DNA from 3 places in the Enterobacter cloacae complex sp. ECNIH7 genome. Region 3 is predicted to be linked to each of the others. Evidence: predicted binding sites of a transcription regulator. Region 3 holds the regulator's gene; each other region holds the start of a gene.
The links. The regulator PurR, encoded in region 3, represses purine synthesis genes. The targets are predictions, from matches to a motif close to CANGCAAACGTTTGCNTG.
Positions count from the first base shown of each region.

Region 1: the regulator PurR is predicted to act here: its motif matches at 2,420-2,437, upstream of galS (HTH-type transcriptional regulator GalS).
Region 2: the regulator PurR is predicted to act here: its motif matches at 2,176-2,193, upstream of gcvT (glycine cleavage system aminomethyltransferase GcvT).

Region 1 covers NZ_CP017990.1:3,321,190-3,325,397, forward strand. The annotation lists gene mglB (galactose/glucose ABC transporter substrate-binding protein MglB) at 1-995, opposite strand, end outside; gene galS (HTH-type transcriptional regulator GalS) at 1,289-2,311, opposite strand; gene yeiB (DUF418 domain-containing protein YeiB) at 2,467-3,624, opposite strand; gene folE (GTP cyclohydrolase I FolE) at 3,644-4,208, opposite strand, start outside.
Region 2 covers NZ_CP017990.1:4,122,784-4,126,991, reverse strand. The annotation lists gene ubiH (2-octaprenyl-6-methoxyphenyl hydroxylase) at 1-639, shown strand, start outside; gene ubiI (FAD-dependent 2-octaprenylphenol hydroxylase) at 652-1,854, shown strand; gene gcvT (glycine cleavage system aminomethyltransferase GcvT) at 2,252-3,346, shown strand; gene gcvH (glycine cleavage system protein GcvH) at 3,370-3,759, shown strand; gene gcvP (aminomethyl-transferring glycine dehydrogenase) at 3,884-4,208, shown strand, end outside.
Region 3 covers NZ_CP017990.1:2,155,037-2,159,244, forward strand. The annotation lists gene punC (purine nucleoside transporter PunC) at 1-49, opposite strand, end outside; gene punR (DNA-binding transcriptional activator PunR) at 164-1,075, shown strand; gene purR (HTH-type transcriptional repressor PurR) at 1,094-2,119, opposite strand; gene cydH (cytochrome bd-I oxidase subunit CydH) at 2,417-2,506, shown strand; gene WM95_RS10725 (MFS transporter) at 2,670-3,836, shown strand; gene sodB (superoxide dismutase [Fe]) at 3,875-4,208, opposite strand, start outside.

The DNA of each region.
Region 1 (4,208 bases), 1.2 Mb from region 3:
TTACCGATAAACTCAGCCAGGTTGGACTGGTCTACGCCCACGTAAGGTACGCGAACGATTTTGTTTTCAATTTTCCAGCTGGTGCCATCAGCCGCGCCTTTGCCATCGGCCAGGTTTTTCGCCAGATCGAAGGTCGCTTTCGCCTGGTTGTTGGCATCGTTCAGAACGGTACCGGCCATCGCACCGGATTTAACCAGCGCCAGCGCTTCTGGCAGTGCATCTACGCCGAATACCGGGATGGAGGATTTGTTGTGTGCTTTCAGCGCTTCTACCGCACCCATTGCCATCGCATCGTTGTTCGCGATAACCACTTCGATTTTGTTCGCGTTAGGGCCGGACAGCCACGCGTCCATCTTATCTTTCGCCTGAGCGGTATCCCACATCGCGGTATCTAACGCCAGCTGCTGGGTTTTCAGACCCTTGTCGTTCAGCTCTTTGATAACGTAAGTGGTACGGGCTTCAGCATCCGGGTGGCCTGGTTCGCCTTTCAGCAGCACGAACTGAATCTGACCGTCTTTATTCAGGTCCCAGTTCGGGTTCGCCGCCCAGTGTTTCGCGATCAGATCGCCCTGAATAATACCGGACTCTTTGGAGTCGGTACCGACGTAATACGCTTTGTCGTAGCTATCCAGCGCTTTACGGGAAGGTTCTTTGTTGAAGAAGACGATTGGCACGTTCTGGCCGCGCGCTTTTTCAATAACCGTGCCTGCTGCAGCCGGGTCAACCAGGTTGATGGCCAGGGCTTTCACGCCTTTCGCCAGCAGAACGTCGATCTGGTCGTTCTGTTTGGACTGGTCGTTCTGGGAGTCGTTCATCAGCAGCTGAACGTCTGGCGCTGCTTTCGCATCTTTCTCAATCGCTTTACGCACAACAGACATGAAGTTGTCGTCGTATTTATAGATGGTCACACCAATACGGGTATCCGCAGCGTGCGCTGCTGCACCAAAAAGCATGCTTGCCATTACGGCAGACAGGGTCAACACCTTCTTATTCATGGTATCTCCGGTTTTTTATGCAGGGTAGTTCTTGTGAATAACGATCGGCGGGCAGGTGTTAATAAAACGTTACTGACAGCCGAAGTTCACTTATAAAATTTCTATCTTCCGTGTTCGGTAACGCTCCAGAAATGCGTTTTATTCGTTGTTTGCGGCACATTCGCTATAGTGAAAGTGAATAATCACCGTTACATAGCGTTTCAGCCCCTAAAACGCTGACATCATAGTCAGCGCCTTGTTAAGATACTGTGAATTTACTCACAGATTGAAAACGGTTACATCAGCTCATGTAATCAGTTAGTGATCGGAACCACAATTTGCCGGGCCGCGACGGAGTGCCGACGCACTAAAGTCGGCATGAAACAGTGCGTTGCGCCCGGATCCAGCAGCCCTGCCGCCCCCTGTAACGCCAGCTCAGTCGCCAGTTTCGCCATAGAGGCAATGGGGTAACGCACCGTTGTCAGCTGCGGGTCGGTGTAACGGGCAATCGGAATATCATCAAAACCAATGAGTGATAAATGCTGTGGCACCGCAATGCCGTTATCTTTCAGCGCCGCCAGGGCGCCTGCCGCCATGCTGTCGTTATAGGCAAACACCGCAGTAAGCTGCAGATTGCGGCCCAGCAGCTCCACCATTGCCGCCTCGCCGCCCTGCATGTCCGGCGTACCGGTGCCCGTCCAGCTTTCTGACGGCGTAATGCCGTGCTCTTTCAGGGCGTTTTGCCACCCCTCGCGCCGCAGGTCGTCATCTTCAATATGATGGCTGGAGGCCAGATAACCGATCCGCTGATGCCCGTTGTTGATGAGCATTTTCGTCGCCATCATGGCGCCGCTGACGTTATCCAGCCCGACGCAGCGGTGGGCATAGCCGGGGACGATGCGGTTGATCAGCACCATGCCCGGGATCTGATCCATAAAGCCGGTTAGCTCTTCATCGCTCAAAGCTTTTGAGTGGACAATCAAGGCGTTACAGCGCTGGCGGATCAGCACTTCAATGGCATGTCGCTCCTTTTCCGCCTCATGATAGCTATTGCCGATCAGGACATATTTCTGATGCTGCTGGGCGACCACGTCGACCGCTTTGACCAGCGCGCCGAAAAAAGCGTCTGATACATCCATCACCACCACGCCGATGGTGTCGCTGACCTGCGTCGCAAGCGCCTGGGCATTGGCATTTGGCCGGTACCCGAGCTGGGTCACGGCTTTCATTACGATTTCACGGGTTTCAGGGCTGACCAGCGCGCTATTGTTCAGCACGCGTGAGACGGTAGCCACAGAAACGCCCGCCTGACGGGCGACGTCACGAATGGTGATCATATTCACCATCCTTCAAAGGATTGCAGCAACTCACAGACACCCCCTGTGTTTAGCAAGGTGGCTATTTTGGCAGCGAGAGAGAGGGGACTACGTGAAGAAGCTCACACTCATGAAAACGCTTACATCCGTTTTGTTAATGATTGTGATCCAGATCGTTATCTGGATATGTTCCTCAATGATACCCCTGAAGCATGTGCGGTTAACTGACGCCACACCCACTCCAGCGGTCCCTGGCGGAAATAGCGTAGCCAGAGAACAGAAAACGCCAGGTTAATCACCCAGACCGGAATAACAAACGCCAGCAGCGTGAGGCGGTCGAATTTCATAAACAGGCCAAATCGATAGAAAAGCGTGGTGCAGAGAAGCGTTTGCAGGAGGTAATTGCTCAACGCCATGCGGCCCACGCAGGCAATAGCGCTGACGATCCACAGGCGGGAAAGCGTTGGCCAGAAGCCATAGATCAGCGCCGCGTAGCCGATGGTCTGGAACGGCGCGCTCAGTTCGCGCGGCACCTGGAGCAGGAACGCGCACCAGCGGTAATCCCAGTGGATGTGCCACTGCGTGATTATCGCCGGGAGGTTAATCAGCACGCCGATCAGCACCAGCCCGACACCCGTTCGCCGATAGTGACGCAGGCTGAACTCCCCTTTCAGCCAGCCGGTGCGCATCAGTGACGCGCCCATCAGCATCATGCCCGCCAGCTGCCAGCCGTATTGCGCCCCCAGCGCAAGGAGGTTATCCCCCAGCATATCCGCGCGGTTGCTTATCGCTTCCGTACCGCCCTTCAGCTTCCAGTACTGTTCGTACTGCAGGTTAGCGGCATCCGGGATCCAGGAACGGTTCGTCGCTTCGCCGGAGATCGTCCCCAGCAGCAGCAGGACCCCAAGCCCCATGACGTAGAGCATCACGCCGGTGTTAAACAGGCTTTTTACGCTGTGCGCATCGCGAATCAGACGCCAGCAGATGAGCCCGACTAACCCATACGCGAGAAGAATATCGCCGTCCCAAAAGAACAGGCCGTGGATAAAGCCGAGGAGAACCAGCAGCGTCAGGCGCGACTGGATCCAGCGCGTACCGCGTTTGAGGAGGAGTTGCAGACCTGCACCAAACAGCAGGGCAAACAGCGTGAGGAATTTAACCTGCGCGAAGAGATCGAGGACAGCCCAGGTCCAGGCATCGCTGCGCGTGATGTCGCCATACCAGGCAGGATTGAGGTAAGCCGCCTTCGGCAGGCCGAAGGCGCTGATATTAAGCAGCAGGATACCGAGAATGGCGACGCCGCGAACAAAATCGAGCGTGACGTTTCGCTCCATGGTTCCTGCCCTGTAAGACTTAGTTGTGGTGACGTACGGCGCGCAGGAACTCCTGGCGGGTATTCTGGCTAGATTTAAACAGGCCGCCCAGCGACGTCGTGGTCGTTGCACTGGTCGCATCACGCACGCCGCGCGCCTTCACGCAGTAGTGAACCGCATCGATAGAAACGGCCACGTTATTGGTGCCCAGCAGCGTTTGCAGCGCGGTCAGGATCTGCTGCGTCAGACGCTCCTGCACCTGCGGACGCTGGGCAAAGAACTGCACGATGCGGTTGATCTTCGACAGGCCAATCACCGTATCTTTTGGGATATACGCCACGGTCGCTTTACCGTCGATGGTCACGAAGTGGTGTTCGCAGGTGCTGGTCAGCGTGATATCGCGTACCGTCACCATCTCGTCCACTTTCATCTTGTTTTCAATGACGGTGATTTTCGGGAAGTTGGCGTAATCCAGCCCGGAGAAAATTTCGTCGACGTACATTTTCGCGATGCGGTGCGGCGTCTCCATCAGACTGTCGTCACTCAGATCGAGATTCAGCAGCTCCATGATCTCGGTCATATGATCGGCAATCAGACGCTTGCGG
Region 2 (4,208 bases), 2.0 Mb from region 3:
TACGGCCAGGTGGCGGTCATCGCCAACGTCTCTACCGCAGCAGAACACCACGGCAGGGCGTTTGAACGCTTTACGCAGCATGGCCCGCTGGCAATGCTGCCGATGTCGGACGGGCGCTGTTCGCTGGTCTGGTGCCATTCGCAGGATAAGGCCGAAGAGGTTAAAGCCTGGTCCGACGAACGTTTTTGTTCCGAACTGCAGAAAGCCTTTGGCTGGCGGCTGGGGCGTATTACCCATGCGGGGAAACGTGCGGTCTATCCGCTGTCGTTAACCACCGCATCGCAATCTGTTTCTCACCGCGTGGCGCTGGTCGGCAACGCCGCGCAGACATTACATCCGATTGCCGGACAAGGGTTCAACCTTGGCCTGCGTGATGTCATGAGCCTGGCGGAAACCCTTGCTCAGGCGTGGGGCGAACAAAAAGACTGTGGCGCTTATTCGGTGCTAAGCCATTACCAGAAGCGACGTCAGGCCGATAAAGAGGCGACAATCGGCGTTACCGACGGCTTAGTCCATCTCTTTGCCAATCGCTGGGCGCCGCTGGTTGCGGGTCGCAACCTCGGGCTGATGGCGATGGAATTATTCATTCCGGCACGTGACGTGCTGGCGCAGCGGACTCTTGGTTGGGTCGCGCGTTAAGGAGTTATCACCGTGCAAAATGTTGATGTCGCCATCGTTGGCGGCGGTATGGTCGGACTGGCGCTGGCCTGTGGTTTACAGGGCAGCGGCCTGCGCGTGGCGGTGCTGGAGCAAAAGCAGCCTCAGCCCGTTGCGCCAGATGCCCCGCCGGAACTCCGCGTCTCGGCGATCAATGCCGCCAGCGAGAAATTGCTGACGCACCTTGGCGTCTGGGCAGATATTGTGGCGCAGCGCGCCAGCTGCTATCACGGCATGGAAGTGTGGGATAAAGACAGCTTTGGTCATATTGCTTTTGATGATGAAAGCATGGGCTATAGCCATCTGGGCCATATCATCGAAAACGCGGTGATCCACCACGCGCTGTGGCAGAAAGCACAGCAGTGCAGTGACGTGACTCTGATTGCGCCTGCGCAGGTCCAGCAGGTGGCGTGGGGTGAAAACGAGGCGTTTATCACCTTACAAAGCGGCGACATGCTGACTGCGCGTCTGGTAGTCGGCGCCGACGGTGCGAACTCCTGGCTGCGCAACAAGGCCGATATCCCGCTGACCTTCTGGGACTATCGTCATCATGCTCTGGTGGCAACGATCCGAACAGAGGAGCCGCACGGCGGCGTGGCGCGGCAGATTTTTCACAACGACGGCATTCTGGCATTCCTGCCGCTTGCCGATCCGCACCTGTGCTCGATTGTCTGGTCCCTGGTGCCGGAGAAAGCCCAGCAGATGCACGAGGCGACGCCGGAGGCCTTTAACCAGGCGCTGTGCATGGCGTTTGATAACCGCCTTGGCTTATGCGCCCTTGAAAGCGCGCGGCAGGTGTTCCCGTTAACCGGCCGCTACGCGCGTCAGTTTGCGGCGCACCGTCTGGCACTGGTCGGTGATGCGGCGCATACCATTCATCCGCTGGCCGGGCAGGGCGTCAACCTTGGCTTTATGGACGCGGCGGAGCTGGTTAAGGAACTGCGTCGCCTGCATCGCGAAGGGAAAGACATCGGCCAGCATCTGTACCTGCGTCGCTACGAGCGCAGCCGCAAGCACAGCGCGGCGATGATGCTGGCGGGCATGCAGGGCTTCCGCGAGCTGTTTGCCGGCGCGAATCCGGCAAAAAAACTGCTGCGCGATATTGGTCTTAAACTGGCCGATACGCTTCCTGGCGTCAAACCTCAACTCCTCCGTCAGGCGATGGGTCTTAACGATCTTCCCGACTGGTTACGCTAATCTCGATCCCCGTCACACTTTATTTTCCCGGCCTCTGCGCCGGGGAAATTCCCTCGTTTGAAATATTCTAATTTCACGTCATTTTTCGCATTAGAAAATCTAATCTACGAGATTTTATGTTACGGAAATTCGGCCCGATTTTCCGCACGAAATATCACCATGTGCTAAATCCTGTTAGATCATTGTTAATTTTGTGCGGGGTTAATCGCATTTTTCCAGTGAATAACTCTGTAGGCTTTTTAGCGTTTTTTGGTCATAAGCTAATGTGATGACCCGTTTTACCTTATGGTTAACCGCTGGTTTAGGTGGTAAGTTCGGGTAAAAGAGAACGTTTGCGTCGGCGCCAGGTAACGGGGCCGACACCGGGTTTCACGGTGAATTTTTCAACGAGGACAAGATGGCTCAACAGACTCCTTTGTACGAACAACACGTGTTATGCGGCGCCCGCATGGTGGACTTCCATGGCTGGATGATGCCGCTGCACTACGGCTCGCAGATTGATGAGCACCACGCGGTGCGCACCGATGCCGGTATGTTCGACGTGTCCCACATGACGATTGTCGATCTGCGCGGCAGCCGCACCCGGGAGTTTTTGCGTTATCTGCTGGCAAATGACGTCGCCAAACTGAAGACGCCAGGTAAAGCGCTCTACACCGGCATGCTGAATGCCTCGGGCGGCGTGATTGATGACCTTATCGTCTACTACTTCACTGAAGATTTCTTCCGCCTCGTTGTCAACTCCGCCACCCGCGAAAAAGACCTCTCCTGGATCACCCAACACGCCGAACCTTATGCCATCGACATCACCGTCCGTGACGACCTGTCGCTGATCGCCGTACAGGGGCCGAACGCGCAGGCGAAAGCCGCGTCTCTGTTTAACGACGAGCAACGCAAAGCAACCGAAGGCATGAAGCCGTTCTTCGGCGTGCAGGCGGGCGATCTGTTTATCGCCACCACCGGCTACACCGGTGAAGCGGGCTACGAAATTGCCATGCCGAACGAGAAGGCCGCTGATTTCTGGCGTGCGCTGGTGGAAGCGGGCGTGAAGCCTGCGGGTCTGGGCGCGCGCGATACGCTGCGTCTGGAAGCGGGGATGAACCTCTACGGTCAGGAGATGGACGAAGGCGTCTCTCCGCTGGCCGCCAATATGGGCTGGACCATTGCATGGGAACCGGCTGACCGTGACTTTATTGGCCGTGAAGCGCTGGAGATGCAGCGCGAGAAGGGCACTGAACAGCTGGTGGGTCTGGTGATGACCGAGAAGGGCGTGCTGCGCGGTGAACTGCCGGTGCGCTTTACCGATGCTGACGGCAATCCTCGCGAAGGCGTGATCACCAGCGGTACCTTCTCCCCTACGCTGGGCTACAGTATTGCACTGGCACGCGTGCCGGCGGGTATTGGCGAAACGGCGGTGGTGCAAATCCGCAACCGCGAAATGCCGGTCAACGTGACCAAACCGATTTTTGTTCGCGCCGGTAAGCCGGTCACCTAATCATTTTTATCAGGAGAACTTCAATGAGCAATGTGCCAGCAGAACTGAAATACAGCAAAGAACACGAGTGGCTGCGCAAAGAGGCGGACGGCACTTACACCGTAGGGATCACCGAGCACGCGCAAGAGCTGCTGGGCGACATGGTGTTTGTTGACCTGCCTGACGTGGGCACGACCGTTAGCGCGGGCGACGACTGCGCCGTGGCGGAGTCCGTAAAAGCGGCATCTGACATCTATGCCCCTGTGAGCGGCGAAATCGTTGCCGTCAACGACGCGCTGAGCGATTCGCCAGAGCTGGTGAACAGCGAGCCTTATGAAGGCGGCTGGATCTTCAAGATCAAAGCCAGCGACGAATCTCAGGTTGCCGCGCTGCTGGATGCGACCGCGTACGAAGCACTGTTAGAAGACGAGTAATCGTTTATCCCCCTCTCCTTTCGGGAGAGGGCAGGGGCGAGGGTGCCCATCTTCCCCTCGCCCTAACCCTCTCCCAGAGGGAGAGGGAACTTAAATTCACTGCACGTTTCAGGAACCATCGCTCATGACACAGACTTTAAGCCAGCTTGAAAACCGTGGCGCCTTCATTGAACGTCACATTGGGCCGGATGCTCAGCAACAGCAGGAGATGCTGAAGACAGTTGGCGCGGATTCATTAAACGCACTGATCGGCCAGATTGTGCCAAAAGACATCCAGCTTGCCACGCCGCCTCAGGTGGGGGAAGCCACCACGGAATTCGCCGCGCTGGCGGAGCTGAAGGCTATCGCAGGCCTGAACAAGCGCTATAAGTCTTACATTGGCATGGGCTACACCAACGTGCAGTTGCCGCCGGTTATCCTGCGCAACATGCTGGAAAACCCGGGCTGGT
Region 3 (4,208 bases):
GCACGCTCAAGCCGCCGAGCCAGACTAAAAAACTGTTCCTGGGTTGCATTATTTTATTCTCCTGAGGAGGCAGGTATACATTGGCGCTGAGTGTAGGGAGTGCAAAGCCGCTTGTGAAACGCTAATATTTGGCGGGTGCATTCAAAAATTTTGCAGGCAGAAAATGTGGTCAGATTATTCTCTTGAAGTGGTCGATGCTGTTGCGCGTAACGGCAGCTTTAGCGGTGCGGCGCAGGAGCTGCACCGCGTCCCTTCGGCAATCAGCTACACGGTGCGTCAGCTTGAGGAGTGGCTGGCGGTTCCGCTGTTTGAACGGCGGCATCGTGATGTGGAATTAACGCCCGCAGGCGCGTGGTTTTTGAAAGAAGGGCGTTCTGTTATCAAAAAAATGCAGATCACCCGCGAACAGTGTCAGCAGATCGCTAACGGCTGGCGGGGACATCTTTCCATCGCGGTGGACAACATCGTTAAACCCGAGCGCACCCGGCAGATGATCGTCGATTTCTATCGTCATTTTTCTGACGTCGAGCTGCGGGTCTCGCAGGAGGTGTTTAACGGCGTCTGGGATGCGCTGGCGGACGGCAGGGCAGAGATGGCGATTGGGGCCACGCAGGCGATCCCGGTCGGGGGACGTTACGCCTTTCGCGATATGGGAATGCTGAGCTGGAAATGCGTGGTGGCAAGCGACCATCCGCTGGCGGCGATGGAAGGGCCGCTGAGCGATGACACGCTGCGCAACTGGCCGTCGCTGGTGCTGGAAGATACGTCCCGTTCATTGCCCAAGCGTATCACCTGGCTTCTCGACAACCAGCGGCGGGTGGTGGCCCCTGACTGGGAATCGTCGGCGACGTGCCTCAGCGCCGGGCTGTGCGTCGCGATGGTGCCCGTTCATTTCGCGCGTCCGCGCATCGATACCGGAGAGTGGGTTGAGCTGACGCTGGAGAATCCGTTCCCGGATGCGGCCTGCTGCCTGACATGGCAGCAAAATGATGTCTCGCCTGCGATGGCCTGGCTGCTGGATTATCTGGGAGACAGCGAAACGCTGAACCGGGAATGGTTACGGGAGCCAGCGTAGCTGGCCCCCGTAAAGCGATTAACGACGGTAGTCGCGGAACGGACCATCCGCAACGGAACGGCGTTCGATAAGACGCGGGTGAACTTCAATGGACTGCGACTCTTCACGCTTGTTGACGATTCTGTCCATCAGCATGTTAAAGGCCGTTTCGCCCAGCGAGTCTTTTGGCTGGTGAATGGTGGTCAGCGCCGGGGTGAAGAAGCGCGCGTTACGCACGTTGTCATACCCGATCACGGAAATATCCTGCGGTACGCGCAGGCCCAGCTCGTCGGCAGCGCAGAGCGCGCCCATGGCCATGATGTCGCCTCCGCAGAACACGGCGGTCGGACGGTGCGGCTGGGAGACGATCTGCTGCATCGCGCGGTAGCCCGATTCCGGCTCAAAGTCGCCCTGCACAATCCAGTTTTCCGGCACGTTGATCAACGCTTCTTCCATCGCTTTCATAAAACCGGCCAGACGGCCCGCGCCGGTGTTGCGCTCCAGCGGACCGGGGATCACGCCAATCTCGCGGTGACCGCGTTCGATCAAATAACGACCGGCCATATAGCCGCCTTCAAAGGCGTTATCGATAACAGAATCGGTGAAGTCTGCGCGCGCTTCGCCCCAGTCCATCACCACCATTGGAATATGGCGATACTCTTCCAGCATCGACAGCACTGACTCCGGATACTCGGAGCACATTACCAGCAGGCCATCAACGCGCTTTTGCGCCATCATCGACAGGTAGGCACGCTGTTTTTCAATGCTGTTCCACGCGTTGCCCAGAATCAGGGTATAGCCTTTCTGGAAGCAGTTCTTTTCGACCGCTTCAATGATCTCGGCAAAATAGGCCGCTTCACTGCTGGTCGCCAGCAATCCAATGGACTTGGTGTGATTAACCTTGAGGCTGCGCGCAACCGCACTTGGCGAATAGTGCAGCTCTTTGATCGCTGCCCAGACGGCGTTGCGCGTCTCTTCCGCCACAAAGCGGGTTTTGTTAATTACATGTGATACGGTTGTAGTGGAAACGTTTGCGCGTTTTGCTACGTCTTTAATTGTTGCCATTAAATGTCACTCCAGACCATATCCTAAGCTCCTGAAAAACTTGAAGGTAAACGTTTGCCTTCTCTCACCCTTATCTCGCAATGTTGAATTGCGGCACGCCGGGAAAACGACACGGGACGTCAGGAGGGGGTCAATGGCCGGTACGCTAATAAATTTAGCGTGGAATTTTGTCCTATCTTGATGAAAAGGGGAAGAGGTAAAGTGGTTATCAGTATAAATCCAGGAAGATTTTTGACGTAATCTGTGCAAAAATGAGCAAGCTCACTTTTCGTGTGGGGATTAAAAGGAGAAAAATTGATGAGTTCCGATCTTAAGTTTTCGCTGTTCACCACCGTTGTTGTGCTGGCTCTGATTGTTGCGGCCGGTCTGACGGCTGCGCTGCACTGATTTACGCGGAGGGAGAGCCTTCTCCCTCCCGACTCCCCGGATTGTTACTTCTCTGGCAAAAATCTTTTGCCATTTTGTTAACTTCTCATTTTTTGTGATTGATGTCATGCTTTCCGCTTCTTTGTTCTGTGTCACCAAATGACACGGCATCCGGAGTTGACGCATGAAAATCAATTTTCCCCTGCTGGCCCTGGCGATTGGCGCTTTTGGGATTGGCACCACTGAATTCTCCCCGATGGGGTTACTGCCTGTTATTGCCCGGGGCGTAGATGTCTCTATCCCTGCGGCAGGGATGTTAATTAGCGCCTACGCTATCGGCGTGATGGTCGGTGCGCCGCTGATGACGCTTCTGCTTTCGCACCGCGCGCGCCGCAATGCGCTGATTTTCCTGATGGCGATTTTCACCCTGGGCAACGTGCTTTCGGCCATTTCGCCGGACTACACCACTCTGATGCTATCGCGTATTCTGACCAGCCTTAACCACGGCGCGTTCTTTGGGTTGGGATCGGTCGTGGCAGCCAGCGTGGTGCCAAAACACAAGCAGGCGAGCGCCGTGGCGACCATGTTTATGGGGCTAACGATTGCCAACATCGGCGGGGTGCCTGCGGCAACCTGGCTGGGCGAGGTTATTGGCTGGCGAATGTCCTTCCTGGCGACGGCCGGACTGGGCGTGATTGCGATGGTGGCGCTGTTCTTCTCCCTGCCGAAAGGCAGCGCCGGAGAACGTCCGGAAGTGCGTAAAGAGCTGGCTGTGCTGATGCGCCCGCAGGTGCTCTCCGCGCTGCTGACCACCGTGCTGGGGGCAGGGGCGATGTTTACCCTCTACACCTATATTTCACCTGTATTGCATGACATCACCCACGCAACCCCTCTCTTTGTGACCGCGATGCTGGTGCTGATTGGCGTGGGCTTCTCGATCGGCAACTTTCTCGGCGGGAAATTTGCCGACCGTTCCGTGAGCGGGACGCTTAAGGGCTTCTTAACCCTGCTGATAGTCATCATGGTTGCCATTCCGTGGCTGGCGCGCAATGAGTTTGGGGCCGCGATTGCGATGGTCGTCTGGGGAGCCGCCACTTTCGCCGTGGTGCCGCCGCTGCAGATGCGCGTGATGCGTGTCGCGCACGAGGCGCCGGGACTTTCATCTTCCGTGAATATCGGTGCGTTTAACCTGGGTAATGCCCTGGGCGCCGCGGCCGGTGGGGCCGTGATTTCAGGTGGTCTGGGATACAGCTTTGTGCCGGTGATGGGGGCGATTATTGCCGCGCTCGGCCTGCTGCTGGTGATGATGTCGGGTCGTAAACAGCCTGAAGCAGCCTGCGCTGCGGAATAAACCAAAAACGCAGAAGGGCGAACCCTTCTGCGTGTCTCTTACGCGGCGAAGTTCTTCGCGACAAAGTCCCAGTTAACCAGTGCCCAGAAGTGCTCCAGGTAGTTCGGACGCGCGTTGCGGTAGTCAATGTAGTAAGCGTGTTCCCATACGTCCACTGTCATCAGCGGCTTAGCGCTGGTAGTCAGCGGGGTACCCGCGTTAGAGGTGGACACGATAGCCAGTTTGCCATCCGCCTCTTTAACCAGCCACGTCCAGCCAGAACCGAAGTTCTTGATGGCTGCATCGGTAAATTTCGCTTTGAAATCCGCGAAGCTGCCAAATGCGGCGTTGATAGCGGTAGCCAGTTCACCGGCAGGTTCACCGCCGGCATTC